2 regions of the Sporolactobacillus sp. BBK16-2 genome follow, and region 1 is predicted to be linked to the other one. Evidence: a T-box and tRNA genes for the amino acid it is inferred to sense, from the RefSeq annotation. Region 1 holds a T-box; the other holds one or more tRNA genes.
What was found. The T-box of region 1 lies ahead of serS (serine--tRNA ligase). A T-box ahead of a tRNA ligase gene usually reads a tRNA of that ligase, here a tRNA-Ser.

Region 1 (15,809 bases):
AGGACCTCTCATGATAAAGATTTAATCCAATGGGACCAGGATTATGGTAAAATAAAGGGTAGAATAGGCAAACATGGTCAATCAGTACCGCTCGAACTAATTATTTCCGGTAAAGGGAAAAAGGCAAAAGCTAATCATCTTGAGAAGCGCAGATTAAGCGATTATGTCGGTCTGTGCAATGTGGTGATGTTTGCTCCGGAGGATTTAAACCTGGTCAAGGGGAGCCCTGCTGTGCGCAGACGGTTTATGGACATGGAAATCGGACAGATTGCTCCTGTTTACATGCATCATTTAGCTGAGTACCAAAAAGTGCTTCAGCAGAGGAATGCACTGCTCCGCAAGGCGTTCGGCAATTCCCAAGGCGACAGCAGTTTTCTCGATATTTTGACTGACCGGTTGATCTCGCTTGCAGCGGAAATCATTAATCGCAGACTGGTTTTTGTCCGACAGCTTAATGAGTGGGCGGCACCGATCCAGCAGGAGATCAGTAACGGCAGGGAACACTTATCTATTGTCTATCAATCTTCAGTCCCTGAGGTATTAGATAGCGGCGATTCGTCAAAAATAGAAGAAGCCTATCAGAGCAGCTATCAGCGCTTGAAGAAAAGGGAAATGGACAGGGGAACAACCTTAATCGGACCGCATCGTGATGATCTGTGCTTTTTAGTGAATGAGAAGGATGTGCAGGCATTTGGATCTCAGGGGCAGCAGAGAACGGCAGCCTTGTCTGTAAAGCTAGCGGAAATTGAATTGATCAAACATGAAGTAGGTGAATATCCGATCCTCCTGCTTGATGATGTATTGAGTGAACTGGACGATATTAGAAAGACGCATTTGCTCGGCGTATTTCAGGAAAAGGTTCAAACCTTTGTCACGACTACATCGGTCGACGGATTGGATCATAGTTTGCTTGATCGGGCAACGCTTTTTGAAATACATCAAGGAAACGTAGAATGTACAAAACAGTAATTGGATTTCCGCCCTCTTCGGCGGAATGTATCTGAATGACGCAGGCAGCAGAAGCGGCTGTTTGAAAGAACTCAAAATCAAGGCTCTGTGCCATGAGACTATGAGTTTCTCAGATAACACCAAGTTAGGTGGGTTAAGATGAGCGAGAATCAGGAACAAAAACAATCTTATAATGCCAGTGAGATTCAAGTACTCGAGGGACTTGAAGCTGTTCGAAAACGTCCGGGCATGTACATAGGAACGACCAGTGAAAAGGGCCTCCATCATTTGGTTTGGGAAATTGTGGACAACTCGATTGATGAAGCACTTGCAGGTTATTGCAGCCATATTCAAGTAATCATTGAAAAAGAAGGCGGCATCACCGTTATGGATGACGGCCGCGGTATTCCGGTTGACATTCAAAAGAAAGTGGGCCGTCCCGCAGTTGAAGTTATTATGACCGTTCTTCATGCCGGAGGAAAATTCGGCGGTGGCGGATATAAGGTTTCTGGGGGACTGCACGGCGTGGGGGCATCAGTAGTTAATGCCCTTTCAACGACAATGTGGGTCAAGGTTTATCGGAACGGACATGTCTATTATCAAGAATATCATCGCGGGAAGCCGGCAGCTGATCTGAAAATCATCGGTGATTCTGACAAAACCGGAACGACGACTCATTTTGAACCGGATCCGGAAATTTTTACGGACACAACGACTTTTGATTATGACACACTTCGTGTACGTGTACGCGAACTCGCCTTCCTGAACAAGAACATACGGATCTCGATTGAAGACAGGCGTGCGGAGGACAAAAAAGAAACATTCCACTATGAAGGCGGTATCCGTTCTTACGTGGAATTTTTGAATCGTTCGAAGGAAGTCATTCACCAGCCGATTGATCTGGAAGGTGAGAAAGACGGCATTAAGGTTGAAATCGCGATGCAATACAACAGCGGTTTTTCAAGCCAGCTCTATTCCTTTGCCAACAACATCCATACACATGAAGGCGGCACACATGAATACGGCTTTAAGGTCGCCCTGACCCGTGTCATTAATGATTATGGACGCAAAAATCAATTTATAAAGGGCAGCGATTCCAATTTGACCGGGGACGACGTGCGCGAAGGCCTGACCGCGATTGTGTCGGTCAAGCACCCGGATCCGCAATTCGAGGGACAGACCAAAACCAAGCTTGGCAACTCTGAAGTACGAACGATCACGGATACACTTTTCTCAGAAGCATTTTCGCGGTTTTTACTTGAAAATCCCGATGTTGCACGAATCATCGTTGAAAAAGGTATTGTAGCTTCACGAGCAAGATCGGCGGCAAAAAAAGCGCGTGAGTTGACACGGCGAAAGAGCAGCCTGGAAGTATCTTCGCTTCCGGGCAAGCTTGCGGACTGCTCATCGAAAGACGCAAGCATCTCGGAATTATATATTGTCGAAGGAGATTCAGCCGGAGGTTCGGCAAAGCAAGGCAGAGACCGCCTGTTTCAAGCGATTCTCCCGCTGCGCGGTAAAATTCTTAATGTTGAGAAGGCCCGTCTTGACAAAATCTTGTCCAATGCGGAAATCCGAGCCATGATCACAGCGCTCGGTACCGGCATTGGCGATGAATTCAATTTGGAAAAGGCAAGATATCATAAAATTATTATTATGACCGATGCGGACGTCGACGGTGCGCATATCCGTACACTGTTGTTAACGTTCTTCTATCGCTTTATGCGGCCGCTGCTTGAGAATGGCTATGTTTATATTGCTCAGCCGCCTCTCTTCCGCGTCCAATACGGGAAAACACTTCTGTATGCATATGATGATCTGGAATTAAAAAGGATTCAGAGCGAGCTGCCGCCAACTGTAAAGCCGGCATTGCAGCGCTACAAAGGTCTCGGCGAAATGAACCCGGAACAGCTGTGGGAAACGACCATGGATCCGGAAAATCGTCTTGTCCTGCAGGTAAATCTTGAGGATGCGATTGAAGCGGATCAGACGTTTGAAATGCTGATGGGCGATCGGGTTGAACCGCGTCGTGATTTTATCCAGCAAAATGCCCGTTATGCAGAAAATCTGGATGTTTGATCAGCAGCAGTATCTGCAGAGTTAATTTTTTGAGTAAAGCAAGGAGGAAACAAAATGGCAGAGCAAGATGAACGGCGAGTCAAGCCGGTCAATATAGGCAAACAGATGCGTGATTCGTTCTTGAGTTACGCGATGAGCGTTATCGTCAGCCGCGCATTGCCTGATGTGCGCGACGGCCTGAAGCCGGTGCACAGGCGAATTCTTTTCGCCATGAATGAACTCGGCATTACGTCGGATAAGGGCTATAAGAAATCAGCGAGAATTGTCGGCGAAGTCATCGGTAAGTATCATCCGCACGGTGATTCGGCTGTTTATGATACGATGGTGCGTATGGCTCAGGATTTCAGCTATCGCTATGAATTAGTAGACGGTCATGGTAACTTCGGTTCAGTCGATGGTGATCCGGCAGCTGCGATGCGTTATACGGAAGCACGCATGTCGAAAATATCCATGGAAATGGTACGCGATATTCGCAAAGATACCATTGATTTTGTTCCGAACTATGACGAGAACGAAGAAGAACCGGTTGTGCTTCCTTCACGTTTCCCTAACTTGCTGGTCAATGGCGCTTCAGGAATTGCCGTCGGTATGGCGACCAATATTCCTCCTCACCAGTTGGGTGAGGTCATTGATGCCGTTCTGGCACTCAGCAAGAATTCGGAAATTCCGGTTGAAGAATTAATGCAATGTATACCGGGACCTGATTTTCCGACCGGAGGATTGATCTTAGGACGCGAAGGTATTCGCCGCGCGTACCGTACTGGTCGGGGATCAATTATCGTTCGTGCGAAGGTTGAAATTGAAGAAAACGCGAATGGAAAACAGAGCATTATTGTGACTGAACTTCCATATCAGGTAAATAAAGCGAAACTGATCGAACGAATTGCCGAAATGGTTCGCGATAAGAAAATTGAAGGTATTACCGATCTGCGCGACGAATCGGATCGCCAAGGCATGCGTATGGTGATTGAAGTTCGCCGCGATACGAACGCGAATGTACTTCTTAACAACTTGTACAAGCATACCGGGTTGCAAACAAGCTTCGGAATTAACATGCTGGCGCTTGTAGACGGCAGACCGCGTGTTCTGACATTGAAGGAATGCTTGCACTACTACCTTGAGCATCAGGAAACGGTTATCCGCCGCCGCACAGCATTCGAACTGAAAAAGGCTGAGGCACGTGCGCATATACTTGAAGGATTGCGTATTGCTTTGGATCATTTGGATGAAGTCATTGCCTTGATCCGCGGTTCGAAAACGGCAGACATTGCGCGTCAGGGATTAATGGAGAACTTCTCACTCAGCGAGATTCAGGCTCAAGCAATTTTGGATATGCGCCTGCAGCGTTTGACCGGACTGGAACGCGAGAAAATCGAGCAGGAATATGCAGAGCTTGTCAAGAAAATTGCCGAGCTTAAGGAAATTCTTGCTGACGAGCAAAAAGTACTGCATATCATCCGCAAAGAATTACGCGAAATCAAAGAAAAATACAATGACGAGCGCCGAACAGAAATCACAGTCGGCGATGATTTGATTGAGGATGAAGATCTGATCGAGCGTGAAGACATTGTCATTACCGTCTCTCATAATGGATACGTAAAACGTATGCCGGTAAATACGTACAAGAGTCAGAATAGAGGCGGACGCGGGATTCAGGCGATGGGAACGAATGAGAACGACTTTGTGGAGCATCTGTTCCAGACCAACACGCATCATCATATCCTGTTCTTTACGAATAAAGGGCGCGTCTACCAACTGAAGGGGTATCAAATCCCTGAACTAGGCAGAACGGCAAAGGGTATTCCAATTATTAATTTAATTCAAATCGAAAAAGGCGAAAAAATTACAGCCTTCTTCCCAGTCGAAGGATTTGATGAGGAACATTACCTTGTTTTCCTGACAAAGAATGGTATCACAAAGCGCTCACCTCTTTCCGATTTCTCAAATATCCGAAAGACCGGCTTGTTCGCAATTACAGTTCGTGATGAGGATGAACTCATCGCCGTTCGCCTTACAGACGGAAGTCATGACCTAATTGTCGGAACGAAGAAAGGAATGGCCATCCGCTATCATGAAACCGATGTGCGCGCAATGGGACGCACAGCGGCAGGTGTCAAAGCAATTACCTTAGACGCAGGCGATGAAGTTGTCGGCATGGGTATTGCCGATGTCGGTATGGACGTATTAATTGTTACGGAAAATGGATTCGGCAAACGCACGGCAAGTGACGAATACCGGCTGCAGACGCGCGGCGGCAAAGGGCTTAAGACATGCAATATTACGGAGAAAAACGGTGAATTGGTTGCCCTGCGTACTGTTGAGGAAACGGAAGATCTCATGATTATTACGGCGAACGGTGTCATCATTCGTATGCCTGTATCCGGGATTTCCAAGCTCGGAAGAAATACGATGGGTGTAACCTTGATCCGAGTTGATGAAGGAGACAGCATTGCAACAATCGCCCGCATTCAAAATAATGATGATGAAGAATCGGAAGCACCCGAGGATAGTGAAGAGTAACGACACACAGACCTGAATGGCGAGGTGAGCCGGCATGATAGTAAATACCGATGAACTTAAAGCTGGGTGCATCCTGAGGAAGGATGTCTATTCCAAATCGGTTAAACCGCTGATGAAAGCAGGAACGGTGCTTAACGAAACACATATTGCGTTTCTAAGAGCCTTTTTAATTACACATGTTGATGTTGATCATTTTGTGCGGTCTTCCGTAAAGCGTTCGATCGAGAAAGAGTCAAATCATGACCCTGAGACCAGTCCTTTGACTGTTCCAGAGCCTGAAGCTGCGCTCAGCCCATTGGACAAGAAATATCAGCAGTCGGTTAGCGACTATCAGCATTTCTTTCATCAGTGGCAGTCAGGTGCAGGAGTGTCCATCGGTGATTTTAGAGCTGCCATGATGCCATTGATCACTGGCGTGTTTGATGATCCGATGTGGCTCGCTTCCCATTTTATTAAGCATAGGCGAATTCGCAATATTGCTGAACGCAGTGTTCTTTTTGGATTATTGGCTGCTTTTTTTGCCAAAAAATCAAATTTTGGTTCCGGTGAAAGTATTCAGCTTGGACTTGCAGGCATGCTTGCCGATTGCGGGCTTGCCAAACTTTCTCCATCGCTGCTTGTGAAAAAAGAACGCATCGGCAGTGAAAAAAGTGCTTTTGAAAGGCATGTAATCGACAGTTACAAGATGCTTAAAGGGATTCCGACACTTAAGGATGAGACATTGGTTGCCGTCATTCAGCACCATGAACGTGAAGATAAGAGCGGTTTTCCGCTCAATATCGACGGCTCTCAGCTGAGTATGAATGGAAAGATTCTGGCCATTTGCGACAGTTTATTAACTCAAATGACAACTGAACGCACCGGCAGCCTGCTTACTGTTCTTGACCATTTAAGAATCTCATCTTATGGAAAATTGTCTCGCTATCTTTTGGATAAATTTTGTTATGAATTAATGACCTTGTTTGTTGGCATGAATGTCCAGCTCTCGGACGGTCAGACCGGAGAGATAACTTTTATACCAGCGAAAGAACCAACACGGCCGATGATTCATCTCGCTGATAATCGTGTGTATGCTTTGACTGAATTCAACAACGTCACCATTGATCGCTTTCTGTGATTATGGTGACGATTCTTTTTAACCACTAGAGATGCCGTTCGTCGAAAAATGATTGGAAAAAGAAACTACCTGCGCATGGCTCTCATTCGGTTTATAATGAATGGGTACATTCCATTAATTAAAAATTTTTGCGGGATTTTGTGTGAACGTGAGTTGCTATGAGTGGCAATAAATAGAATTAAAACCATTATTTTATAAGATTGTTATTAGAAAAATTCAACTTTATCTCGTATTCTTGACAGGTGCAGGCGCACTTGATACGCTATCAATAAATTTTTCGGATAGTAAGACAACCATACTATGGGGGTAATCTAACATTGATGAGAGAAGATAAGTTTGTAAAAGAGTCATTGACCTTTGATGATGTATTGCTTGTTCCGGCAGCTTCTGAGGTTTTGCCAAGAGATGTTTCCGTTCAAACGGCACTGACTCGTACACTGAATCTGAACATACCGATTATCAGCGCAGGTATGGACACAGTCACTGAAGCAGCAATGGCTATTGCAATGGCTAGGCAAGGCGGCATGGGTGTTATTCATAAAAATATGTCGATTGAAGAACAAGCAGAACAAGTCGACAAGGTGAAACGCTCTGAAAGTGGCGTCATTACCAATCCGTTTTTCTTAACTCCGGAAAACCAGATTTTTGATGCGGAGCATTTGATGAATAAATACCGGATCTCCGGTGTTCCGATTGTTGACAATACAGCAGATCAGCATCTTGTAGGTATTTTGACGAACCGTGATATGCGCTTTGTCAAGGACTATTCAGCTAAAATCGGCGATATGATGACTAAGGACAACTTGGTTACGGCGCCGGTCGGCACGAGCTTAAAAGAAGCCGAAGAAATTTTGAACAAGAACAGGATTGAAAAATTGCCGCTTGTTGATAATAATGGCGTGCTTAAAGGATTAATTACAACGAAGGATATTGAAAAAGTTGTTGAATTCCCAAGTTCGGCAAAAGACGAACACGGAAGATTACTTGTGGCTGCCGCAGTCGGGGTAACAGCTGATGCGCTGTTGCGCGTTGAAAAGCTCGTTGATGCCGGTGCTGATGCCATCGTGATTGATACGGCGCACGGGCATTCTAAAGGCGTACTGCAAAAAGTTGCCGGCATTCGTACTAAATTTCCGAAGGTCAGCTTGATCGCAGGAAACGTGGCGACTGCAGAAGGCACAAAAGCATTGATTGATGCCGGTGTGGATGTTGTTAAAGTGGGGATTGGACCGGGATCCATTTGTACAACCCGTGTCGTAGCAGGCGTCGGTGTTCCGCAAATTACAGCGGTTTATGACTGTGCAAACGAAGCAGATAAACACGGTGTGGCGATTATCGCTGACGGTGGAATTAAATATTCAGGAGATATTGTTAAAGCCTTGGCAGCGGGCGGCAGTGCCGTTATGCTTGGCGGACTTCTTGCCGGTGTAGACGAAACTCCGGGAGAAAAAGAAATTTATCAAGGAAGACAGTTCAAGGTTTATCGCGGCATGGGTTCGGTAAGTGCGATGGAACACGGCAGCAAGGATCGCTATTTCCAGGAGAATGCAAAGAAATTAGTTCCGGAAGGTATTGAAGGACGAGTTCCTTACAAAGGCCGGCTGGCCGACTCGATTTATCAGTTGATCGGCGGTTTGCGTTCAGGAATGGGTTATTGTGGCGCAGCGAATTTACAAGCATTGAGAGAAAATGCGCGTTTTACAAGAATTACTAATGCAGGATTACTTGAAAGTCATCCGCATGACGTTCAGATAACCAAAGAAGCACCGAACTATTCTATTAAATAATTATAGATTGTGCTTCCGTACTGATATGTTAACGACCATTGCTTTGCAGACGGGCGGACTGCATAACCGTCTATTATCAATTATTTAGAAAAAGAGATACGTAGTAAAGAAAAGTCGAGACGGCATGTATCGCCTCGGTTTTCTATGCTTGCGCTGATTGATTTCGCATGAATACTTTCGGGGGTGTAGGGGTTGAATTTCAGAAAAAAGCTAGGTCGCTTTGCGGCGGCAAGCCTAGCATTTGTACTTGCTTTGACGCTGACCTTTCAAGGGCAGTTTGCTTCAAAGGCCGAGGCGGCATCAGATCCGCTTGGGTTAAAAGCCAAGTCAGCGATTCTCGTGGATTATAACAGCGGTCAGATTCTTTATGAGAAGGATGCAAGCAAAGTTTATCCACCAGCCAGTATGACGAAAATGATGACCGAATACTTGGTCATGCAGGCACTTCATTCGAAGAAACTGACCTGGAATACGAAAGTATCGATCAGCGATTATGTCTACCAGATTTCTCAGAACCGTGCTTACTCCAATGTGCCGCTTAAAAAAGACTATGAGTATACGGTTAGAGAATTATACGAAGCGATGGCAATCTATTCAGCAAACGGAGCGACAATTGCTCTTGCGGAAAAAGTCGGCGGAACAGAAAAAAATTTCGTAGATCTCATGAATAAAACGGCGAAGAAATTCGGCATGACCAGTGCCCACTATATTAATAGTTCTGGTCTTGAAAATGAGGATTTAGGCAAGTTTGCTCCGTATGGCGACAGCAAAGCAAGCAATCAACTCTCTGCTTTGGATCTTGCCAAACTGGCCTATCATGTGATTAAAGATTATCCTGATGCGCTTGAAATATCCAAGATTCCACTAAAGAATTTTACTGCCGGAGTGGATGCTCCAATTCAAATGGTGAACTGGAATTATATGCTTCCGGGATTCGGCGCGAATATGAGTAAATTTAAATATGACGGTGTTGACGGCCTGAAGACGGGGCATACCGATCTTGCCGGCTATTGTTTCACCGGAACAGTTAACCGCAACGGCCATCGCCTGATCAGTGTTGTGATGGGTACGAATTCAGATGCTCAGCGTTTTGAACAGACGCGTGCACTCTTTGACTACGGCTACCAGCAATTTACTGATAAAACAATTGCTAAGAAGGGCCAACTCATTAAAGGCAGTAAGACAGTGCCTGTTCACAACGGTAAAAAAGGCGAAGTGAATGTTGCGTTTGGTGATTCCTATAAAACAGCTGTTGCAAGTGGCGAAAAGGTTGCCACTAACTTCAAAGTCGTATTGGATAAATCAAAGCTGAACAAGGACGGTTCCTTGGAGGCTCCGGTGAAGAAAGGCGAGAAAGTCGGTTATGTAACACTTTCTCATAAAGGAGATACACACTATGGTTATCTCTACAATACAAACAGCAAGGTTCCGGTCATTGCGGCGGAACAAGTTGATCGAAACAACTGGTTTGTTCGTATGTTAAAAGGAATTGGCAGCTTCTTTTCATCCATTTTTTCATGGATTGCAGGACTCTTTTGAGAGAGCTGATTAAATTAAAATAGAATTATAGGTAGTCGTAAAAAAGTCGGGAGAAAGTCCCGGCTTTTTTTTGCTAATCATAAATGAAAATTTTCTAAGAAACGACTAGTGAGTCGCGATATAATTTGGTTGATACAGCGAAAAAAATTACTCTCTTTCCTCGCACATGTATATAATAAAAAAAGAAAAATGAACCAATTACCTTTTATACATATTTATTTACTGGGTTTTATTGTACACTATAAATAATTGAAGAAACATAACTTTTACAAAGAAACAACTGGAGGGATTATGGTGGTACAGAAAGGTACGGAGCGCGTAAAGCGCGGAATGGCTGAAATGCAAAAAGGCGGCGTGATCATGGACGTGGTCAATGCTGAGCAAGCGAAAATTGCGGAGGAAGCCGGTGCAACAGCGGTAATGGCATTGGAGCGGGTTCCTTCTGATATCCGCAAGGCGGGTGGCGTTGCCCGGATGGCTGATCCCACAATTGTAGAACAGGTTCAGAATGCAGTTTCCATTCCGGTTATGGCGAAAGCAAGAATCGGTCATATCGTGGAAGCACGTGTTCTTGAAGCAATGAAAGTCGATTATATCGATGAAAGTGAAGTGCTTACTCCGGCAGATGATGTTTTTCATATAGATAAAAAGGCATTTACCGTCCCGTTTGTTTGCGGATGCCGCGATTTGGGCGAAGCAGCACGCAGAATTGGTGAAGGTGCGGCTATGTTGCGGACAAAGGGCGAACCAGGAACCGGAAACATTGTTGAAGCCGTGCGCCATATGCGTCTCGTGAACAGTCAAGTACGTAAAGTTGTAGCGATGGCTCCGGACGAATTGATGGTGTTTGCAAAAGAACTTGGCGCTCCTTATGAAATACTTCTGCAAATTCGTGAGGCAGGACGGCTGCCGGTTGTTAATTTTGCTGCCGGCGGTGTTGCAACTCCTGCCGATGCTGCATTGATGATGGAGCTCGGCGCGGACGGAGTGTTTGTCGGCTCAGGTATATTCAAATCGGAAAATCCGGCTAAATTTGCACGTTCAATTGTAGAGGCAACCACATACTACCAGGATTATGAACGAATTGTTGAACTGTCCAAGGGACTCGGAACGCCGATGAAGGGCATTGACATGAGCAAGCTTGAACCTGCGGAACGCATGCAGGATCGCGGAATCTGAGAGGTGAGGAACAATGTCTGTTAAAATTGGCGTGCTTGCGCTTCAAGGCGCCGTCAGCGAGCATGTTCACTCGCTTGAGGTATCAGGTGCAGAAACAGCTCTAGTTAAAAATGCCCGCGACCTGGACGGCCTGGATGGACTTGTGCTTCCCGGCGGCGAAAGTACAATGATGCGCAGAATCATGGACCGCTATGATCTATTTGAAGCAGTCAAAAATTTTGCTGAACAGAAACCTGTATTCGGCACATGTGCAGGCTTGATCTTAATGGCGAAGCAAATTGAGGGCAGACGCGGTCCCCATTTGGCTTTACTGGATATTGATGTTAAGCGAAATGCTTTTGGCCGCCAAGTCGACAGCTTTGAAGCGGATTTAGAAATAAAGGGGATTAGTGAAACGTATATCGGCGTGTTTATTCGAGCACCTTATATCAAAAGTGCCGCTGAAAATGTGGACGTGCTCGCTACGTGTGAAGGCCATATTGTGGCATGCCGACAAGGCAGATTTCTTGCCTGTGCCTTTCATCCTGAATTGACTGATGATCCCGCAATGCATCGTTACTTCGTTCGAATGGTGGAGGAATACCATTAACCGCTTGCTTTTTTTTTAACAGTAGTGTAGATTTTATGTAAGTCGAATTTATTCGCTTGATGACGGGAAAAAGTAACATTTGTCTCCTTGAATAGAGAGCCGCAGTCGGTGGAAAGCGGTGAAGGAGCAGATGCGAATCCATCCCTGAGAGTTGGATCGGAGAAGGCACCGATCACACGGATCATTACCGTTATCAATGACTAAAGCGGCCGACAAACCGCAATGTGGCATGTCGGCAATTTGGGTGGCAACGCGGGTTAAGTCTCGTCCCTTTTATTACAAGGGACGAGATTTTCTATTTTTATCTAGGAAAAGAAAAACTAAGGGCTGGCAAGGTCCAAGGTTTTCTTTAGGAGGCAGAAAACGATGCTCGATATGAAACGATTGCGAGATCATTATGATGAAATCAAGGAAAAATTAAATAAGCGGGGTGAAGATCTCTCCGACTTTCAGCGTTTTCCTGAATTGGACGACAAGCGCCGTGAACTAATCAGTCAAACGGAAGTTTTGAAAGCAAAGCGCAATGAAGTATCTGCGCAGGTTGCTGCAAAAAAAAGGGCGAAGGAAGACGCACAGGAACTGATTGTATCGATGCGCGAAGTCAGTGCCAGCATCAAGGAACTAGACGGAAAGCTAAGCCAGGTTGAAGAAGATTTGAAACAAGTGATGCTGTCGATTCCGAATGTTCCACATGAAACAGTGCCAGTAGGTGAGGATGAGAATGACAACAAACCCATTCGTTTTTGGGGAGATCCTGTAAAATTTGCTTATGAACCAAAGGCGCACTGGGATCTGGCGACTAATTTAGGTATTCTCGATTTTGAGCGTGCCGCAAAAGTAACGGGCAGCCGTTTCGTCTTTTATAAGGGACTCGGCGTTCGATTGGAACGCGCACTGATCAGCTTCATGCTTGATCTGCACGAGGATCAGCATGGCTATGAAGTAATCATGCCGCCTTATATGGTCAATCGCACGAGCATGACCGGTACCGGTCAACTGCCGAAATTTGAAGAAGATGCGTTCAAGATCGCGGATGATCGAGACTACTTCTTGATCCCGACAGCCGAGGTACCTGTAACGAATTATTATCGTGATGAGATCTTAAACGGTGATCAGCTTCCGGCTGCCTTTGCTGCCTACAGCGCCTGCTTCCGTTCTGAGGCAGGATCGGCGGGACGCGATACACGCGGAATCATCCGCCAGCACCAATTTAACAAGGTTGAGCTCGTTCGGTTTGTAAAGCCTGAGGATTCTTACAATGAACTGGAGAAGCTGACAGGTCACGCGGAAGAAGTTCTGCGTCTGCTCAATCTCCCTTACCGCGTTGTCGCAATTTGTACCGGAGACCTTGGTTTCACGGCGGCGAAGAAATACGATCTTGAAGTATGGATTCCGAGTCAGAACACATATCGTGAAATTTCTTCTTGCAGCAACTTCGAAGATTTCCAGGCACGCCGTGCGAATATTCGCTTTAGACGTACGCCGAAAGCAAAGCCTGAATTCGTACACACACTGAACGGCTCTGGTCTGGCAGTTGGACGTACGGTTGCTGCAATTCTGGAGAATTACCAGCAAGAGGACGGCAGTGTTATTATACCGGAAGCGTTGCGCCCATACATGAGAAATGTGGAGAAAATCACGCCAAAAGACTAATTTTAATTTGCTCAAAATCGCAGGAGGTGCGCCATGGCTCTTCATCAGAAAGTGAACACGGACGCCAGATTAACGAAGATGATTGATGATCTTGGTATTACCCTTAATCCCAACGAACCAAAGGCTTCCAAAGATAAGAAAAGCCAGGATGAAAAAAAGAATACCACAGACGAAGATACAAAATAAAAAACGTGCAAATACGGTTTTAACCCGTACTTGCGCGTTTCATTTTTTTTTTACAAACAGAAATTAGCGATATCTAGGAAAGAAAAACTAAGGGTTGGACGAGACGTCCGAACCTTGGTTTTTATTTAAACATTGCACTCTGCTTTATCCTTCAACAAATCCTGGATATGAGCTGCGATTGCATCCGCAGATTTAGGATCATTGACGATGTCGTAGTCTTCGATATCAATTTTCAGTACCGGGCAGATTGAAAAATGGCTGATCCATTGCTCATAGCGATGAAACATTTCCTCCCAGTAACTGCGCGGCGTTTCTTTTTCCATTCCGCGTCCGCGTCGGCCAATTCGATTGATGGTCGCGTCCAATGAACCGTGGAGATAGATTAATAAATCTGGATGGCGGAAATAAGGTGTCATCACCATGGCTTGAAAAAGGCTGGTATAAGTCTGATAATCTGCTTCAGACATTGTTCCTTTATCATGATGCATTTTCGCAAAAATACCGGTGTCTTCATAAATAGAGCGATCTTGAATATAATTGTCGGCGCTCGTCATGATCTTCTGCGTTTCCTTGAAGCGTTCCCCGAGAAAGAAGATTTGCAGATGAAATGCCCAACGTTTGAAATCCTTATAAAATAGGTCAAGATAGGGGTTTCCGTCAACTTTCTCAAAAGAGGTACGATATCCCAAACGACTTGCTATAGCAGTGGCGAAAGTTGTTTTACCGATCCCGACCATCCCGGCGACCGATATTAATTTATTCGATGATGTTTCGGAGTTGATCATTCATGACGTCCTCTCTTATACGATTTATTAAGTGTATCACCTAAAAAGTGCAAAAAAAAGTGAAAAAAGTTGAATAATGTCGATTGACGATGTATAAAAAATGCGAATTTGGTCGATTATGAGAATAGCGCAAGAACCAAATTAATGATCGAAGCACTTGACAGCAAAATGTTGATACATCAAGGTAGTATCCGCTTACAAAAATGTGATTTCATTGACACATAATGGTGATTGTGCTATATTGTAATAAACCATTTTACTACTTAATATAAGATCTGGATGTAAGAATGAAGACCCTTCCTCGAAGTGTAGTAGTTTTTACTTCTGGAAAGGTCTGTTTTTATATGCAAGCTTTTTGTTAACTGGTGGATGGTTTTAGTTCACGCGCGGGCAGCGCAACGTTTTAGGGAGGCAGTTACACATGCAAAACGGTAAGGTAAAATGGTTCAACGCAGAAAAAGGCTACGGTTTCATTGAAGTTGATGGCGGAAATGATGTATTCGTACACTATTCTGCAATCGAAGGCGACGGTTTCAAAACGCTTGAAGAAGGTCAAGAAGTTAGCTTCGACATTGTTGAAGGCAACCGCGGACCTCAGGCAGCAAACGTTACAAAACTGTGATCTTCGGCCATAACCGATGATGCGGAAGCAGTCCTCTCTAAAAAAGGGCTGCTTTTATTTGTGCCCCAAAGGCTGCGCTCGATTCAAGTCTCTTTAAATAAGTATGAGCAATCTAGAAAAACGTCATATCTGCAATTAATTTGAACACGAGACAGTCTTGATGTATAGCAGCTAACCTCTCCTACCCTGCCTTAGGGCTTGCCATCGATCCGTTTTCTTCATATAATAGTCTATGTCGCAAAAATAGCGAGCTGCGGCTCTGTAGCTCAGTGGATAGAGCGTCGGTTTCCTAAACCGTGCGTCGCAGGTTCGATTCCTGCCAGGGCCATTATAGAAAATCGTGAGAACCCTTGATAATGAAGGGTTCTTTTTTTGTGCAATAAGAACGTATAGTGCGTTCGGGCATGGGCATTTTAGATGTCGGGATTGGGGATTATTTTGGAACATTTCAGAAAAGGTAAGTTAGCTTTAGTGGAACTCAAAGAATCTATAGATAGAAATTAAAAAACTTAAAAATGTCAGTTGAAGGTTATTCATCACAGCGAAAGGCATAGATAAGAGCTGGCAAGAATTCTCTGCCTAAACCGTGCGCCGAAATAGTGAGGTTTTAAGAAAATAGTAATATTTAATTTTCTGTTATAATACAGAGCTTATCTGTGATATAGTATTGATGTTTGTTTTTATTTTATATTGGAGAGCTGGGTTTATTCATGACAGTTAGTTGGTTAGGAGCTATTATCGGATTAATTTTGGCTATTCTACTAATATTAAAGCATTTGAATCCGGTTTATGCTTTATTTACAGG
Region 2 (15,809 bases), 920 kb from region 1:
GAAAGCGAGTCTGAATAGGGCGAATGAGTTTAGGGTTGTCGACCCGAAACCGTGTGATCTACCCATGTCCAGGGTGAAGTTCAGGTAACACTGAATGGAGGCCCGAACCCACGCATGTTGAAAAATGCGGGGATGAGGTGTGGGTAGGGGTGAAATGCCAATCGAACACGGAGATAGCTGGTTCTCCCCGAAATAGCTTTAGGGCTAGCCTCGGATGAGTGAGACTTGGAGGTAGAGCACTGATTGAATAAGGGGTCCCCACAGGATTACCGAGTTCAGTCAAACTCCGAATGCCAAGCCCTTACGTCCGGGAGTCAGACGGCGAGTGATAAGATCCGTCGTCGAAAGGGAAACAGCCCAGACCGCCGACTAAGGTCCCTAAGTTTGTGCTAAGTGGGAAAGGATGTGACGTTGCCCAGACAACCAGGATGTTGGCTCAGAAGCAGCCACCATTTAAAGAGTGCGTAATAGCTCACTGGTCGAGTGGCGTCGCGCCGAAAATGTAACGGGGCTAAGCACAGCACCGAAGTCGCGGATGACCGTAAGGTCATGGTAGGGGAGCGTTCCAAGGGCATTGAAGATGTGCCGTGAGGCATGTTGGAGCGTTTGGAAGTGAGAATGCCGGTATGAGTAACGAAAAGAGAAGTGAGAATCTTCTCCGTCGAAAGCCTAAGGGTTCCTGAGGAAGGTTCGTCCGCTCAGGGTTAGTCGGGGCCTAAGCCGAGGCCGAAAGGCGTAGGCGATGGACAACAGGTTGATATTCCTGTACCAGCGTTTCACGTTTGAGTGATGGGGGGACGCAGGAAGGTAAGGCGAGCGCACGGATGGAAGTGTGCGTTCAAGCCGCGAGGCCGGCAGCGAGGCAAATCCCGCTGCTATCCGCCAAACGGTGATGAGGAGGGAACTTAAGTACCGAAGCGCCTGATCCTACACTGCCAAGAAAAGCCTCTAGCGAGTGAAACGGTGCCCGTACCCAAACCGACACAGGTGGGCAAGAAGAGAATTCTAAGACGCTCGGGAGAACTCTCGTTAAGGAACTCGGCAAAATCACCCCGTAACTTCGGGAGAAGGGGTGCTCGTCGGACCTACGGGTCCGATGAGCCGCAGTGAAAAGATCCAAGCGACTGTTTACCAAAAACACAGGTTTCTGCTAAACCGTAAGGTGATGTATAGGGGCTGACACCTGCCCGGTGCTGGAAGGTTAAAAGGAGAGGTTATCCTTCGGGAGAAGCTTTGAATTGAAGCCCCAGTAAACGGCGGCCGTAACTATAACGGTCCTAAGGTAGCGAAATTCCTTGTCGGGTAAGTTCCGACCCGCACGAAAGGTGTAACGATTTGGATACTGTCTCAACGAGAGACCCGGTGAAATTATAGTACCTGTGAAGATGCAGGTTACCCGCGACAGGACGGAAAGACCCCATGGAGCTTTACTGCAGCTTGATATTGGATGTGGGTATCGTTTGTACAGGATAGGCAGGAGCCTTGGAAACCGGACCGCTAGGTTCGGTGGAGGCATCGGTGGGATACTGCCCTGACGATATCGACATTCTAACCCTGAACCGTGATCCGGTTCGGAGACAGTGTCAGGCGGGCAGTTTGACTGGGGCGGTCGCCTCCTAAAAGGTAACGGAGGCGCCCAAAGGTTCCCTCAGAATGGTTGGAAATCATTCGCAGAGTGTAAAGGCACAAGGGAGCTTGACTGCGAGACCTACAAGTCGAGCAGGGACGAAAGTCGGGCTTAGTGATCCGGTGGCACCGCATGGAAGGGCCATCGCTCAACGGATAAAAGCTACCCTGGGGATAACAGGCTTATCTCCCCCAAGAGTTCACATCGACGGGGAGGTTTGGCACCTCGATGTCGGCTCATCGCATCCTGGGGCTGAAGTAGGTCCCAAGGGTTGGGCTGTTCGCCCATTAAAGCGGTACGCGAGCTGGGTTCAGAACGTCGTGAGACAGTTCGGTCCCTATCCGTCGCGGGCGTAGGAAATTTGAGAAGAGCTGTCCTTAGTACGAGAGGACCGGGATGGACACACCGCTGGTGTACCAGTTGTTCCGCCAGGAGCATACGCTGGGTAGCTATGTGTGGACGGGATAAGTGCTGAAAGCATCTAAGCATGAAGCCCCCTTCAAGATGAGATTTCCCATGATTTTAAATCAGTAAGACCCCTTAGAGATGATGAGGTTGATAGGTCTGAAGTGGAAGCACCGTGAGGTGTGCAGCGGACAGATACTAATCGGTCGAGGGCTTAACCCAGAATACCTTGGATTCACTTGTTTTGTTTCGATTGCTTTCGTTACCGGTTTTGAAGGCTCATGCGAGCCGGAAGTCTGGCGGTCATAGCGAAGAGGTCACACCCGTTCCCATCCCGAACACGGTCGTTAAGCTCTTCTGTGCCGATGGTAATTGGGGGCTGTCCCCCTGTGAGAGTAGGTCACTGCCAGGCAATATATAATATTGATTGTGCTTCACGACATTTGTCGGTAGATCACTCCATAGTGTTTGTATCGTGGTGGAGCTAGATGATCTGAATGATAAGTTGTTGTGAAGCCTTTTTTGGAGAGCTGTCCGAGTGGCCGAAGGAGCACGATTGGAAATCGTGTAGACGGTTATTGAGCCGTCTCGAGGGTTCGAATCCCTCGCTCTCCGCTAAGGCACTGTCATAAGTGCATCATAGAAACCTCGAAAACGTTGATAAACAAGCGTTTTCGAGGTTTTTTGTTTTTTATAAACATTTAATGATAAGAAGGATAATTTAAAATCAATGGGTTCATAGAACTTACCATTTGATCAGTGTTTAGTAAGAATTCTCGCATAAATGGTTACATCTGCTTTTGTGTTTTTTTTATATTAACTAAAACTTGAAAGTTAAAAAAGCGCACCCATCCCTTGCCTGCTCTATGATTACTATGAATAATTTAGGTCAGGCCGCCGCTTTTGTCAGCTGTTTCTGGTAGCTGGTAGGTAGCTTCTCTAGAAAATTTTCGATGATGTGATGGACTGCTTGCTCAGAAAGAACATACTCGTCTTTGAAAACTTCTTGAAATAAGTCGATCAACTGCTGAAGCGTTTCGACGAAGGTCACATCCGAAAGCTCATCGACCATCAAATAAAACAACTCACCCAAAGTGCGATCGTCCACCTGTTCACGGTGCTGAACCGCAAGAAGGGAATAACTGATAGCGACCAGGGCGGTGTGCGCAAAAATCCCGTCATAAGACAAACCCTGGTATTTAGCGAGTCGAAGATAGTGCTTGCACATCTTGAAGTACACTTCAATGGACCAGCGTTTTCCATAAAGCTGGATGATTTCATCTTCAGAAAGTTGGATATCGGTTGACGCTAAGACCAGATACTCTTTGCGTTTACGACGGTTGCGGACGTATACGAGTTTCAGGGGTAAGACCTCTCCCTCAACAACCGCTTCTACAACGGTAGAAAGTAGGTAGCGTGAGCGTCCACGACGTTTTTTCTGAGCGTTGAAGATCGCTTTCACGTCCATCATTTGACCATTGAACCGGTAATAAACCTTTTTCGACCGTTTCACCATAGCGACGGTATGAAGGCCAAGTTGACGCAGCTGCTGAAACATTTTAGGACTAGAGAACCAAGAATCAAACAAAACATAGGATGCTCGGACGCCATGCCTCAGGGCAGAAGAAAGCAGTTCTCGAACCACATCAGGCGCTTTACGCTGGGCCTGAAGCTTCCGCTTTCCAGAATGGGTGCGAGCATCAGCTTTTGTACCGCATACCTGATTCTGACCCGAAAGCAAGGAAAAGGTGACCGGCAAAAAAGTGTTGCCGTCACTCCAGCCTAGTTGAAGAAACCGAAAGCCGCGCACATGCCGATGGTTGGCGTGGTCGAATTGAAACGCCGCCAGCTCCACGCGTTTCGCATGGGCGCGTTCATACATGGAATCATCCACAATGAACACAGGCTTCCGTGCCGAATCCGTCAAGGGTTTAATGAACTGAATGATCCGGCAACAGAGCAGAATCAGAAACTTTTGCCAGTTAATCTTGCCGTTGTTGAGCAGGTTGCGAAAGGTCTTATCCGAGAAGTTCAGCTGATTTTGATGCTTCAAATAATCGCGATACGCTGACTTGTTTGAAAAGACCGTGCTAATGAGATAACAGAACAGTACCCGGAAGGGGACCCCCTTTGCCTTTGTGGCGTTTGAGGCTCTCGCAAGTTGACTCAAACGAAATCGTGTAAAAAATTCCTGGACTGAAGAAGAAATTCCAAGAGATGGATGGTCATTTCGTGATATACTTTTCATGGCATGAACACTCCTCGGTTAATTGGGATTCGACACTTCAATTATACCGAGTTATCGGTGTTCTTGCTTTTATTTTTGTGCTAATCCTTTACAGGATAAGCTGTGAAGCCCATTTTTGATGTTTCAAGTTTTAGTATATTAATTTTATTATATAAGGAGTTAAACAATTCTGAGACAGCTTTTATGATGCCATCTGATGATCCAGATGATTATGATGTTCACTTGCGCTTTTTCACACCAACAAGCGAAGTTCCGATTTGCGGCCATGCTACAATAGATGACGATAAAAATCAACATGCGAAAAAGTAGTTGACAATACATAGATCTGTTCAATCTGTGTATGGTTTTCTTTTTTACGGTTTTTATGCTTTTTAGTGAATATAGGTTCACCAATTGGCTATTTGTACCGATACTAATGGCATAGACTATTTGTCCTTAATGCAGTATTATGTAGACCAAGTTCATAATAAACTTAAGGTAGAGCGAAAAAGAATAGTTGACGCGTGATTTTTAGTGAAATGAATAATTAAAATAATGACGCCCGGTTGACTTGAATACATACGAATGTAATGTTTTGGTGACTGTGAAAGAAGGTTAGTAAATGGAAACGTCAAATCTGCATTTTTTCTCACTCTTATTTATGATTGTTTGCATAATCAGTGTGCTATTAGGTACTTATGTGATTTTGAAAAATGCGAAGGATCAATTAAATCGTATTTTCTTTACTGTTTGTATGTGTTTGTGCATCTGGTCATTTGGATTTTCAATTTCTGTGATTGCACCGAGCAGTACAATCTGTTTGTTTTGGAGAAGATTTTCAGCCATTGGCTGGGGCACTTTTTACGGAGCGCTTTTGCACTTTTGTTTTATATTGACAGGAAATCAACGGATTCTTAAAAAAGTGTGGATGTATCCGGCACTTTATCTGCCTGCTGCGCTTACGGTTTATGTATTTGGTCTTTCGGCCCCCATGGCCGCTGCGCAGTATCAATTTATTAAGCGTGACGGTCTATGGGTGAATCTCGCAGTAAACAATGGCTGGGACTTTTTTTTCTATAGCTATTTCACGGTATTTTTAGTAGCGGGTCTATTGATGCTTTGGAACTGGAGAAAACATGCAACAACAAAAGATGAACAGCATCAGGCAAAGGTTATTTTTGGGGGATATGTTGTCGTTAGTATATTGGGCACATTTACCGACTTGATCAATAATTCATTTGACTTTCTGCCTGTGCCACAAATGGCGCCAATCCTCTTCATGCTCTTCATTGCGTCCATCTGTTACTGTATCAGGAAATACAGATTGATGAGTAATCCAACCATAGATGAAGCAGAAATGATTCTTAATGAAGAAAATCGCACAAAAATGTATGATCTGTCGTCGATGGTTCTTGTACTGTGCGGAATCGTCTATTTTGTCTGTCAATTTTTACTTTCAAAAAATGAAAGCTTTGTCTCGAGTTTTGAAACAGGATTGTTACTTATTGGATTAGGTGTTTCCCTATTCATTTGTAATCGACGACATACGAATCGAAGTGATATGGAAGCAATTTACACCATTATCGCTTCTTTAATTATACCCATATTCATCATAAAATTAGCAGGAAACACGAGTTCTGTAATCTTTGCAATCCCATTTGTAACAATTATTGGCTCATTGGTGTTCAATCAGCGAATGATGCTTACAGCAATATCCTTATCTTCTTTTCTCACGCAGATCTATGTGTGGATTTCAGCCCAAAGTTTGCATCTTACGTTGAGAAGTGATGTCTATATAAGCAGACTTACAATCTTAGCCGCGGGCGTTATCTTTGCCTTTTATGTGAATCGAATTTATATTCTCAGATTGAAGCAGAATTCGGAGCAGATGCGTGTGCAAAAATTCGCATCAAAGATCTCAGCAAACTTTGTGACGGTAAGTCGTCTTAATGTCGAAGAAAAGATGGATAATATCCTTAAAGCGATCGGAGAATTCTTTGATATTGATCATGTCTCGCTCAACCTAAGTGTAGCAGAATATAATTTTATGGATCCGGAAAACAGCTCTTTTTGGAATAAGAAAAATCCAAATCAGATTGTTCATGGTTTCGCGACCTATTCACAAGAATGGGTAAAACAATTTGGTGAAAACAGCATCATCCACATTTCGGATCGTGAAAAGCTGCCTCGCGAGGCTGAGGTTATTCGGCAAGAACTTGAAAAGAAAGGAATTCAATCCGTACTGTCTGTTCCCATTACCGTTCATAACGTTGCGATTGGACATTTAAAGCTGGAATCGACAAAAACATCGAACGATTGGAACATTAACTGGATGAGTCTGCTCGAAATTGTAGCAAACATTTTTGCGGATGCGCTGGTCAAAGTAACTGCAGAGAAAAGGATTCATTTTATGGCCTATTTTGATGAACTCACAGGTCTTCCTAACCGCTTGTTATTTGGCGAGCGTGTAAAACGAGCAATGAGCCATGCAGAATCAACGGGCAACAAGATTGCGATCGTTTTCTTAGATCTAGATTCATTTAAAGATGTGAATGACACACTAGGACATGAAGCCGGAGATCTGCTGATTAAGAAGGTAACCGGCCAATTATCGCATTGCATCAGCCCGGCGGATACCGTTTCGCGATTTGGCGGTGATGAATTTCTGATCATGCTTAATCACATTTCAGAACCTGAAGAGGCAATCCGCACTATTGATAAAATCATGAAATTGTTTCACACATCATTCATGCTTCGTGAACAAGAAGTATTTGTTACAGCCAGTGCAGGTGTTGCTCTATATCCCGATGATGGAGATGATACCGAAACATTGGTTAAAAGCGCTGATACGGCTATGTATGAGGCGAAGAGCAAGGGGAAGAACCAATATGCTCTATGTACCAAAGAGATGAAAGACAGGCTGCAGATGAGGCTGAGATTAATGAGCAGTCTCTTTCATGCACTCCCAAGAAATGAATTGAGCATTGTCTATCAGCCTCAGGTTTGTCTAAAAACGGAACAGGTCGTTGGTGTTGAGGCACTGCTCAGATGGAAACATACGGAACTCGGGAACATATCGCCTGGTGTCTTCATCGAGCTGGCGGAACAGACCGGTTTAATTAACCCAATAGGCGAGTGGGTATTAAAATCGGCGTGCACTCAGCTGAAAAAATGGCTTGATAAAGGTATACCCGCTGTTCGTGTCGCTGTCAATTTATCAGTTGTTCAGCTTCGCAACCCGCTGCTTGTCAACCAGGTAAAAAAAGTACTTGATGAGACAGGCATTGATCCTGAGCTTCTTGAACTTGAAATAACTGAAAGTGCAACAACAAAGGATTTCGAGTACATCGTGCGTGTGCTTAACGATTTAAAAGCACTTGGCGTGTCACTGTCAATTGACGATTTTGGAACAAAGTACTCCTCATTAGGACGTTTAAAAAAATTGCCTGTTGATCGTCTGAAGATGGATATGCAATTTATTCAAGATATTGGTTATAGTGCCAAGGGAACCGGCATTACCAAAGCAATTATCAATTTAGCGAAGTACTTAGACCTTCAGTTGATTGCTGAAGGTGTTGAAAACCAAGTTCAACTTGAGTTTCTAAGAACATGGAGCTGCGATTTAGTTCAGGGCTATTATTATTATCGTCCGTTATCTTCCAGTGACCTTGAGAAGGTTATGCACAGTGATTCCCATTCAGGCAACAAACTGCTTTGAGAGTACTGAGAGGGGCGTAGAAGGGCATCCATTGTGGGTGGGCTCTTTTTATGCAGCAGCATGATGAGATAATCAAGAGAGGGGCAGCAGTGCAGCATGATAAAAATGTGCTGCCTATTTGTTGTTGTATTAATTGGCATATATCGGTTATACTGGAATAGTTGATTTTTAAAAATTAATTATAAAAACACTTGCAATTTGGTATGAATGATGGTAACATTTTAAAAGTCGGCGGCAAGATGTTACGACAATTGCTTTTCTGGCCCGTTCGTCAAGTGGTTAAGACACCACCCTTTCACGGTGGGTTCATGGGTTCGAATCCCGTACGGGTCATTGTTTTACTTGATTTTTTATGAGCCATGTATTAGAATGTAATGGTGTTTTTAATGGCTTGTTCAAAATTATATGGAGGATTAGCTCAGCTGGGAGAGCGTCTGCCTTACAAGCAGAGGGTCATAGGTTCGAGCCCTATATCCTCCACCATATCATCGCGGGGTGGAGCAGTCTGGTAGCTCGTCGGGCTCATAACCCGAAGGTCGTAGGTTCAAATCCTGCCCCCGCAATTGTGGATCCGTGGTGTAGGGGTTAACATGCCTGCCTGTCACGCAGGAGATCGGCGGTTCAAATCCGCTCGGATCCGCCATTTTATTTTGTTTTTTACAACATAGGCTGTTCATTTAATATTATCAGCATTTGTTTTTTACATAATGGCTCGGTAGCTCAGTCGGTAGAGCAGAGGACTGAAAATCCTCGTGTCGGTGGTTCGATTCCGCCTCGAGCCACCATTTGTTCGTGCCGATCTAGCTCAATTGGTAGAGCAACTGACTTGTAATCAGTAGGTTGGGGGTTCAAGTCCTCTGATCGGCACCATTATATTTTAAACAATAGATGCCAATATCTATTCCTTATATTTTATTTTTTACTATGGAGGGATAGCGAAGAGGCTAAACGCGACGGACTGTAAATCCGTTCCCTACGGGTTCGAAGGTTCGAATCCTTCTCCCTCCATTTACATATTATAGGGGTATAGTTTAAAGGTAGAACAGAGGTCTCCAAAACCTCCAGTGTGGGTTCAATTCCTACTACCCCTGTTTTTAATCATTATGGCGGTTATGGTGAAGTGGTTAACACACCGGATTGTGGTTCCGGCACGCGTGGGTTCGATCCCCACTAATCGCCCCATAAATTTTGGCCCATGGCCAAGCGGTAAGGCAACGGCTTTTGGTGCCGTGATGCGCTGGTTCGAATCCAGCTGGGCCAATTTAATGCGGAAGTAGTTCAGTGATAGAACATCACCTTGCCATGGTGGGGGTCGCGGGTTTGAATCCCGTCTTCCGCTCCATTATTATGGCGGCATAGCCAAGCGGTAAGGCACGGGTCTGCAAAACCCTTATCCCCGGTTCGATTCCGGGTGTCGCCTCCATTAATTACTTACTGCCATTATTTTTTATTGTGCCGGTGTGGCGGAATTGGCAGACGCGCATGACTCAAAATCATGTTCCTTCGGGAGTGTCGGTTCGACCCCGACCACCGGTATCAGTGTTTTCAACGAAAAAGACTTCTCAGGAACTTCTGAGAGGCCTTTTTGTTTTATTGGAAAACTAATTAAATTCCTCGTAAAAAGATTTCCAACTGCTCATTCCTTTTACCCCTGCTTGACCCTTAATTTTCGAACTTCAAGCCTCCATAAAATTCACGAAATTTCAGTTTAATTATGCGCTATATTGGGGCAGAAAACTCAATTTTTACATTTAGATTAAACTTGTGAATAGACCTTTCAAAATAAATGAATCGTGCTAAACTAAGCATTTGTGAGGCCATTTTAAAGGAAAATATTCCAGTATGGGTTGATCTCAAGTACAGATAGAAATGCTTAAGGGATGAAAGGTGATTGTTGATATGGTGTCAACTACTAAGCGGCGGATTACATGGGTAGATATAGCAAAGGCGCTGGGAATCATAGCGGTTGTATTCGGGCACGCCATTGATTCTGAGCGCGATATACGTTCTTTTGATCTCGTTTATGATGCCATTTATTGGTGGCATATGCCGCTCTTTTTTATTATCGGAGGATTCTTTTTAAAACCGCTTTCTCATAATTGGGAAGCGGTTCGTCACTTTTGGTCACGTCGCTGCAAACCATTAGTTGTTTCCTACTTCCTAATGGGAAGCATTTTAATTATGCTTAGCCATTTTGTCCGTAATCAGGACTGGTCGTACACCGCTTTCTATTTTGTCCGCCTGGTTTACGGTGGAAGGACGCTTAATAATTATTTAAGCATTTTTTGGTTCATTAATGTCTATATTCTCACACTGATCGTGGTTATCGTTTTGATCACTTGGGTGCGTCCTGTGGTCTTACAATGGATCATCAGTCTGACTCTGTTTGCCATTGGAACAGTTCATCAGCAACCAGAGTTCCTAGGACACCCTTATTTCCCATGGGATGTCCAAGTCGTATTAATTACCACCACATATATGCTGGCCGGCTATTACGGGTTCAAATTGCTTCAGACTATGTCTCATAAATATATAACCCTTTTGGCCATTGGTATCTTTTATTTATTTCTTATTCACGATCAATTCACCAAGAAAATCAATTTCACATTATATCTGAAATCGGATAATCTAAATCATACGGGGCTGGCGTTGATTACACCGCTCATTTTATGCTTAGGGATTATACTCATCTCGCAAATACTGAGTGAACTTAAATATTTTCATTGGCTTGTTCTCTGGGGGCGTCATACGGTGCTGATTATGTTTTGGCATCGAGCACTGTTTGACTTGCCGGAAATCATGGGGCTCCCTGACCACTGGCTGTTAAAATGTCTGATGGGCTTATTAATCCCTATTATAGTCATGCTGGTATGGAAACAATTTACGAACTTTCTGATGCACCATCGCCCAAGACAGTATGCGAGCAGCTGATCCGGATCGAGTGAAAACATATCAACTACTGTAAAAAGTCAGTGCTTTGCATCAGTCAAAGCGCTGACTTTTTTGCTGCAACGAGTTCCGAAGTATCTCTAGTTTACGGGTTCTTCAGTATCGACTTTTTTGTATGATCAACACCTAGCAAATGCCATATTTTAAGAAAGTGTCCTTCTATTGCTGCGCCTTCAATCTGTGTTATAGTTGCGGTAATTAGTCCTTTTTTTAATTTGATTCAGTCGAAATGACGAAAACGTCGCACGATAAATGAAGCGAACAGGTGTGTAGTGTAATCATGATTCAACTAACAGAAAAAATAATTAAAGACTATTTTTCCCCGACCATCTATCAACGCGGCTATAACTATTACCTTGAAGGACGTGTGGAAAGCCTCTATTATGACTCGAACACCGATTCTTGGGAAGCGGAAATTGAAGGGACAGAGCAATATGTGGTCGATGTGTGCTTTGAAGGGCGATCGCTTATCTATGACTGCGACTGTCCGGCCGCTGAGCAATTTTCAACCCCTTGTAAGCATGTGGCGGCTGTTCTTCTGGAAATAAAAGAAGAGCAAGAAGAGGGGATGCGCGTATCGGGATATCATATGATCGCTCGTCTCAACAAGGATTTAACGGGCCAATTAATCGATACGTTTTCGCGCGTTCAACAGAAAGAATATGATCGGCAGCATGCTGATCGGAAACAGGTGATGCAAACTGAATGGACGATTGGCCTTCATTCATCATGGATCACCTTGCAGATGAAGACCGGCACCAAAAGACTGTATGTTGTCAAGAATATCAGGGACTTTATCACTGCCGTACTTAACCAAGATTCGTATACATTTACGAAAAAGTTTTCATATAGTCCCTCGGAGCATGGGTACACGCCTGAAGATCAGGCGGTTATTGATATGCTTGGTCAGCAGATGAGCTATAGAAATTACAGGATGATGCAGAACGCGTATACCGGAAGTTACTCGGGTGCCGATGACCGTCAATTCATTATTCCTCCAATGCTGTTTCCGAAGCTCCTGGACAAACTCCAATCCTGCTCCATTAATTTTGATAATGGCTTGTTAGGCGGGAATCAGATCACTGTACATGAAAATGAACGTCCATTTGAACTTCGTTTGGATGAGCGTTCGCAAGGCGATTATGAGGTGGACCTGTCCGATCTGGACGATGCTGAGTATCTCGATCAATATGGTTATCTTTTAAAAAATGGAGAATTATATCATCTTTCTTCCGATCAACAAGGGTTGGTTGGCGAACTCTTCTCGATTGTCAGCCGCTCCGGAATCACTACGCTGCCGATTAGAAAAGATCAGATTGAATCGTTTCTTTCTCACGCGGCACCCGGTTTGAAGAAAATCAGCGAACTGAAGATTGCGGATACGGTTTCAGAGCGCATCGCATGGCATCCGCTGCATGCGAAACTGCTGGTTGATCGTGAAGATGACCAATTGACTGTTCAGCTTGAATACCATTATGGACATGCGGTCGTGAAGCCCTTCGAACAAGATGAAGGCGCCGGGGCGGATGATCAGATCTTTATTCGCGATGCGGAAAAAGAACAAGTGATTATGGATATTATTGACTCCTCTTCGCTAAAAATCAGCGGGAATCAGCTGTATGCCGAGGGAGAGGAAGCCATCTACGATTTTCTATACGAGGACCTCCCGCAACTGGAAAATGTTGCGGAAATTCTTCTGACCAGTTCAGTCAGAACGCTTTTGATGCCAGACCAAAAGACCCCGTTTGCGAAAATTGATATGGATGACAGCGAAAATTGGCTCGATGTCCACTTCCAGCTTGATGGGATTGAAGAAGATGAGATTCAGAACATCCTTCAATCACTTGTTGAAAAGAAACGCTACTATCGTCTCCCGAACGGCACCTTTGTCCCATTAGAGGATGAGACGTTCGCGTCCGTCAAACAGATGCTGGACGAACTGAACATATCAAGGAAAGAGCTTCAGGATAATCAACTGAACGTGCCGATTTATCGCGGCGGGCAAATTGACTCAATCCTCGGTGACCAGCATGCATCCGTTGGCTTTGGCAAGGGATTTCGACGCTTTTTGAACCGACTGAAAAACCCGGAACTGATTGAATTTGATTTGCCCGATTCGCTCCATGCCGATCTCAGAGACTATCAATATTACGGCTATCAATGGTTGAAAACACTGGGAAATTACGGACTTGGCGGCATTTTGGCCGACGAGATGGGGCTGGGCAAGACAGTACAAAGTGTTGCGTTTCTTTTATCGGAAAAAGAAACGAAGTCCGATGTTCAACCGGTATTGATTGTTACGCCGGCATCATTGATTTACAACTGGAAAAATGAACTGACAAAATTCGCACCTGACCTAAATGCTGTCGTTGCATCAGGGACAGTGCTGGAACGGCAGGCCTTGCTTCAGCAAGAGCAGAAACCTGATATCTGGATCACTTCATACCAAACGCTGCGGCAGGACATTGACACTTATGAGAATGAAAAATTCAGTACGTTGATCCTTGACGAAGCGCAGACAATCAAAAATTTCAATACGAAGACAGCCCAAGCCGTTCGCAAAATTAAGGCAAGGAACCGCTTCGCATTGAGCGGAACACCGATTGAGAATTCGATTGATGAGCTTTGGTCGATTTTCCAGACGCTTCTACCCGGATTCTTCCCGAAGCTTTCAGAGTTTAAAAAGATGGATCAGGAAAAAATTGCACGAATGATCCGGCCATTCCTGCTTCGCCGCGTGAAGAAGGATGTTTTATCGGAGCTTCCTGACAAAATCGAAACCATTCAAAGCTCCGAACTGACAAAGGATCAGAAGGGGCTTTATCTGGCCTACCTTGAAAAAATTCAGAAGGAAACAAAGGATTCCCTTGAAAAGGAAGGATTTCAGAAGAGCCGAATCAAGATCCTTGCCGGACTCACTCGGCTGCGGCAAATTTGCTGCCATCCTGCCCTCTTTGTGGAAGACTATCATGGAGAATCCGGCAAGCTGGAGCAGCTCCTTGAAATGATCTCCGATTATCTTGAGAACGGCCGCAGAATTTTAATTTTTTCACAATTTACCAGCATGCTGGCCATTATCCGTACAGCTTTAGAGGAAAAAGGCTTGTCCTTTTTTTACCTAGACGGGCAGACCCCGGCAAAAGAACGCGTCAATATGGTGGAACAATTCAACCGAGGGGAGAACGCTGTATTCCTGCTCTCGCTCAAAGCGGGCAACACAGGACTGAATCTGACCGGCGCCGATACCGTGATTCTTTATGACTTGTGGTGGAACCCGGCGGTTGAGGATCAGGCAATCGGCAGAGCGCACCGTATCGGCCAGCGCAACGTCGTACAGGTTGTCCGTATGCTCACTCAAGGTACAATTGAAGAAAAAATACATGAACTGCAACAAAAGAAAAAGGATCTCATTGAAACGGTGGTAGAATCCGGTGATCAATCCCTGTCACGGATGTCCGAACAAGAAATTAAGGAGATTCTGAGTATCTGAGCGTGGTTCGTATGCACGGGTAAAAAAGCGGGTAGCATCCAAATTTTACTATTGAGGAAAAGAATTGTCCTTTGAATTGGGTTAAAAAGATGAAGCACTCGAAACGAGACAGTTTTTCAACAATTATTTTTAACTTTGATATTACAATTCACGATATTCCGTTGCGTGATCTAATTTTATTAGACACAGTTTGTGCGATTTAATGCAATCATTCAAAAGTATCGTTCATCGTTAGATGATAAGCAAAGCTAAAATGCCTGCACGTATTCTTTAAAAATGCTGGTGTTTAGTGGAGCAGAAAAGTCATTAACATTGAGACCTATGTATTTTTGAAGCCTTTTCCTATCAATGAAATACAAGCCACAGTATGCGAGCAGCTGATTTGAGCGTAACAAAACCCCTCAGCCTAAATTAGGTTGAGGGGTTTACTTCTAAGATAATATTTTACAATGCTACCGGTTGAATTTCCTTTGCTTGTTTGTAAGCAGCCTTTGAAAGCTCGCACAGGTAATTCCATTGTTGATCAAACTCCGGCTGGAAGAAGAAATCGGCAAAAGCCAATTGTTGTGTTGTTTGTTTCGTTGCAATCGCCAGCGAAAGCGTATTGATTGCAGCTGTAATATCATGCTTTGACATCAATTGAGCACCGACAATCCGGTTCGTGCCTACTTCATAGGTCAGTTTCATATAAATTTTCTCCGTGCCGGGAACAAAAGCCGGACGATAATAATCCTCAATGTAAACGGAGCTGGTTTCAAGGCCGCTCTTAGCTGCTGTCGCATCCTTTATTCCTGTCGTTGCAAATTTATAATCAAATAGCGAGAGCGCCGAGGTTCCTGATACCCCTTCGATTTTCACGGTTGGTTTCTCAAGGTTGAGTGCAGCAGCGACACCTTGGCGTCGAGCATTGGTTGCTAAGGCAATATTTATTTCTTTACCCGTTGGATTATATTTAATCATGCATGCATCGCCTGCAGCAAAGACATCCGGTGCGCTTGTTTTCTGGTAAGCATCGACGACTATTGTGCCGTTAGGGTTGAGGTCCAACGTTCCTTTCAGCCAATTTGTATTCGGCACAACGCCTGCTGCTTCAACAACAAGATCCGCAGGATAAGTACCTTTATCGGTAATAACCGCAGATGCCTTGCCGTCCCGGCCTTGAATTTCCTGAACAAATTCGCCTGTGCGAACAGCAATGCCGCGTTTTTTAAGATCGGCCGTCAAAATATCTGTAAATTCAGGATCCAAGTAAGTCGGCAGAATACGTTCGGTTACATCAATAACCGTCACATGCTTTCCGGCCTTTGCATAGGCTTCAACTAATTCAATACCGATATATCCACTGCCAATGACGACAACATCGGAAACTGTCGGATCTTCAATTTTTGCTTTA

Region 2: it encodes a tRNA-Ser, which carries the amino acid that the T-box ahead of serS (serine--tRNA ligase) is inferred to sense. The anticodon was not compared.

The regions. Positions count from the first base shown of each region.
Region 1 covers NZ_CM187611.1:3,378-19,186, forward strand. Annotated here, with positions in the region: gene recF (DNA replication/repair protein RecF) at 1-969, shown strand, start outside; gene gyrB (DNA topoisomerase (ATP-hydrolyzing) subunit B) at 1,108-3,027, shown strand; gene gyrA (DNA gyrase subunit A) at 3,082-5,547, shown strand; gene AC6F33_RS00035 (HD-GYP domain-containing protein) at 5,582-6,664, shown strand; gene guaB (IMP dehydrogenase) at 6,985-8,451, shown strand; gene AC6F33_RS00045 (serine hydrolase) at 8,644-9,990, shown strand; gene pdxS (pyridoxal 5'-phosphate synthase lyase subunit PdxS) at 10,282-11,169, shown strand; gene pdxT (pyridoxal 5'-phosphate synthase glutaminase subunit PdxT) at 11,183-11,758, shown strand; T-box leader at 11,809-12,033, shown strand; gene serS (serine--tRNA ligase) at 12,125-13,411, shown strand; gene AC6F33_RS00065 (hypothetical protein) at 13,445-13,597, shown strand; gene AC6F33_RS00070 (deoxynucleoside kinase) at 13,723-14,382, opposite strand; gene cspD (cold-shock protein CspD) at 14,804-15,004, shown strand; tRNA gene AC6F33_RS00080 (tRNA-Arg) at 15,260-15,332, shown strand; gene AC6F33_RS00085 (GntP family permease) at 15,715-15,809, shown strand, end outside.
Region 2 covers NZ_CM187611.1:2,601,641-2,617,449, reverse strand. Annotated here, with positions in the region: rRNA gene AC6F33_RS12950 (23S ribosomal RNA) at 1-2,254, shown strand, start outside; rRNA gene rrf (5S ribosomal RNA) at 2,328-2,444, shown strand; tRNA gene AC6F33_RS12940 (tRNA-Ser) at 2,557-2,647, shown strand; gene AC6F33_RS12935 (IS4 family transposase) at 2,922-4,280, opposite strand; partial or broken gene AC6F33_RS12930 (PhzF family phenazine biosynthesis protein) at 4,434-4,556, shown strand; gene AC6F33_RS12925 (EAL domain-containing protein) at 4,882-7,977, shown strand; tRNA gene AC6F33_RS12920 (tRNA-Glu) at 8,239-8,310, shown strand; tRNA gene AC6F33_RS12915 (tRNA-Val) at 8,385-8,460, shown strand; tRNA gene AC6F33_RS12910 (tRNA-Met) at 8,467-8,540, shown strand; tRNA gene AC6F33_RS12905 (tRNA-Asp) at 8,545-8,620, shown strand; tRNA gene AC6F33_RS12900 (tRNA-Phe) at 8,687-8,762, shown strand; tRNA gene AC6F33_RS12895 (tRNA-Thr) at 8,772-8,847, shown strand; tRNA gene AC6F33_RS12890 (tRNA-Tyr) at 8,904-8,985, shown strand; tRNA gene AC6F33_RS12885 (tRNA-Trp) at 8,998-9,068, shown strand; tRNA gene AC6F33_RS12880 (tRNA-His) at 9,084-9,159, shown strand; tRNA gene AC6F33_RS12875 (tRNA-Gln) at 9,167-9,238, shown strand; tRNA gene AC6F33_RS12870 (tRNA-Gly) at 9,245-9,319, shown strand; tRNA gene AC6F33_RS12865 (tRNA-Cys) at 9,327-9,400, shown strand; tRNA gene AC6F33_RS12860 (tRNA-Leu) at 9,432-9,513, shown strand; gene AC6F33_RS12855 (acyltransferase family protein) at 9,877-10,908, shown strand; gene AC6F33_RS12850 (DEAD/DEAH box helicase) at 11,207-14,416, shown strand; gene AC6F33_RS12845 (FAD-dependent oxidoreductase) at 14,861-15,809, opposite strand, start outside.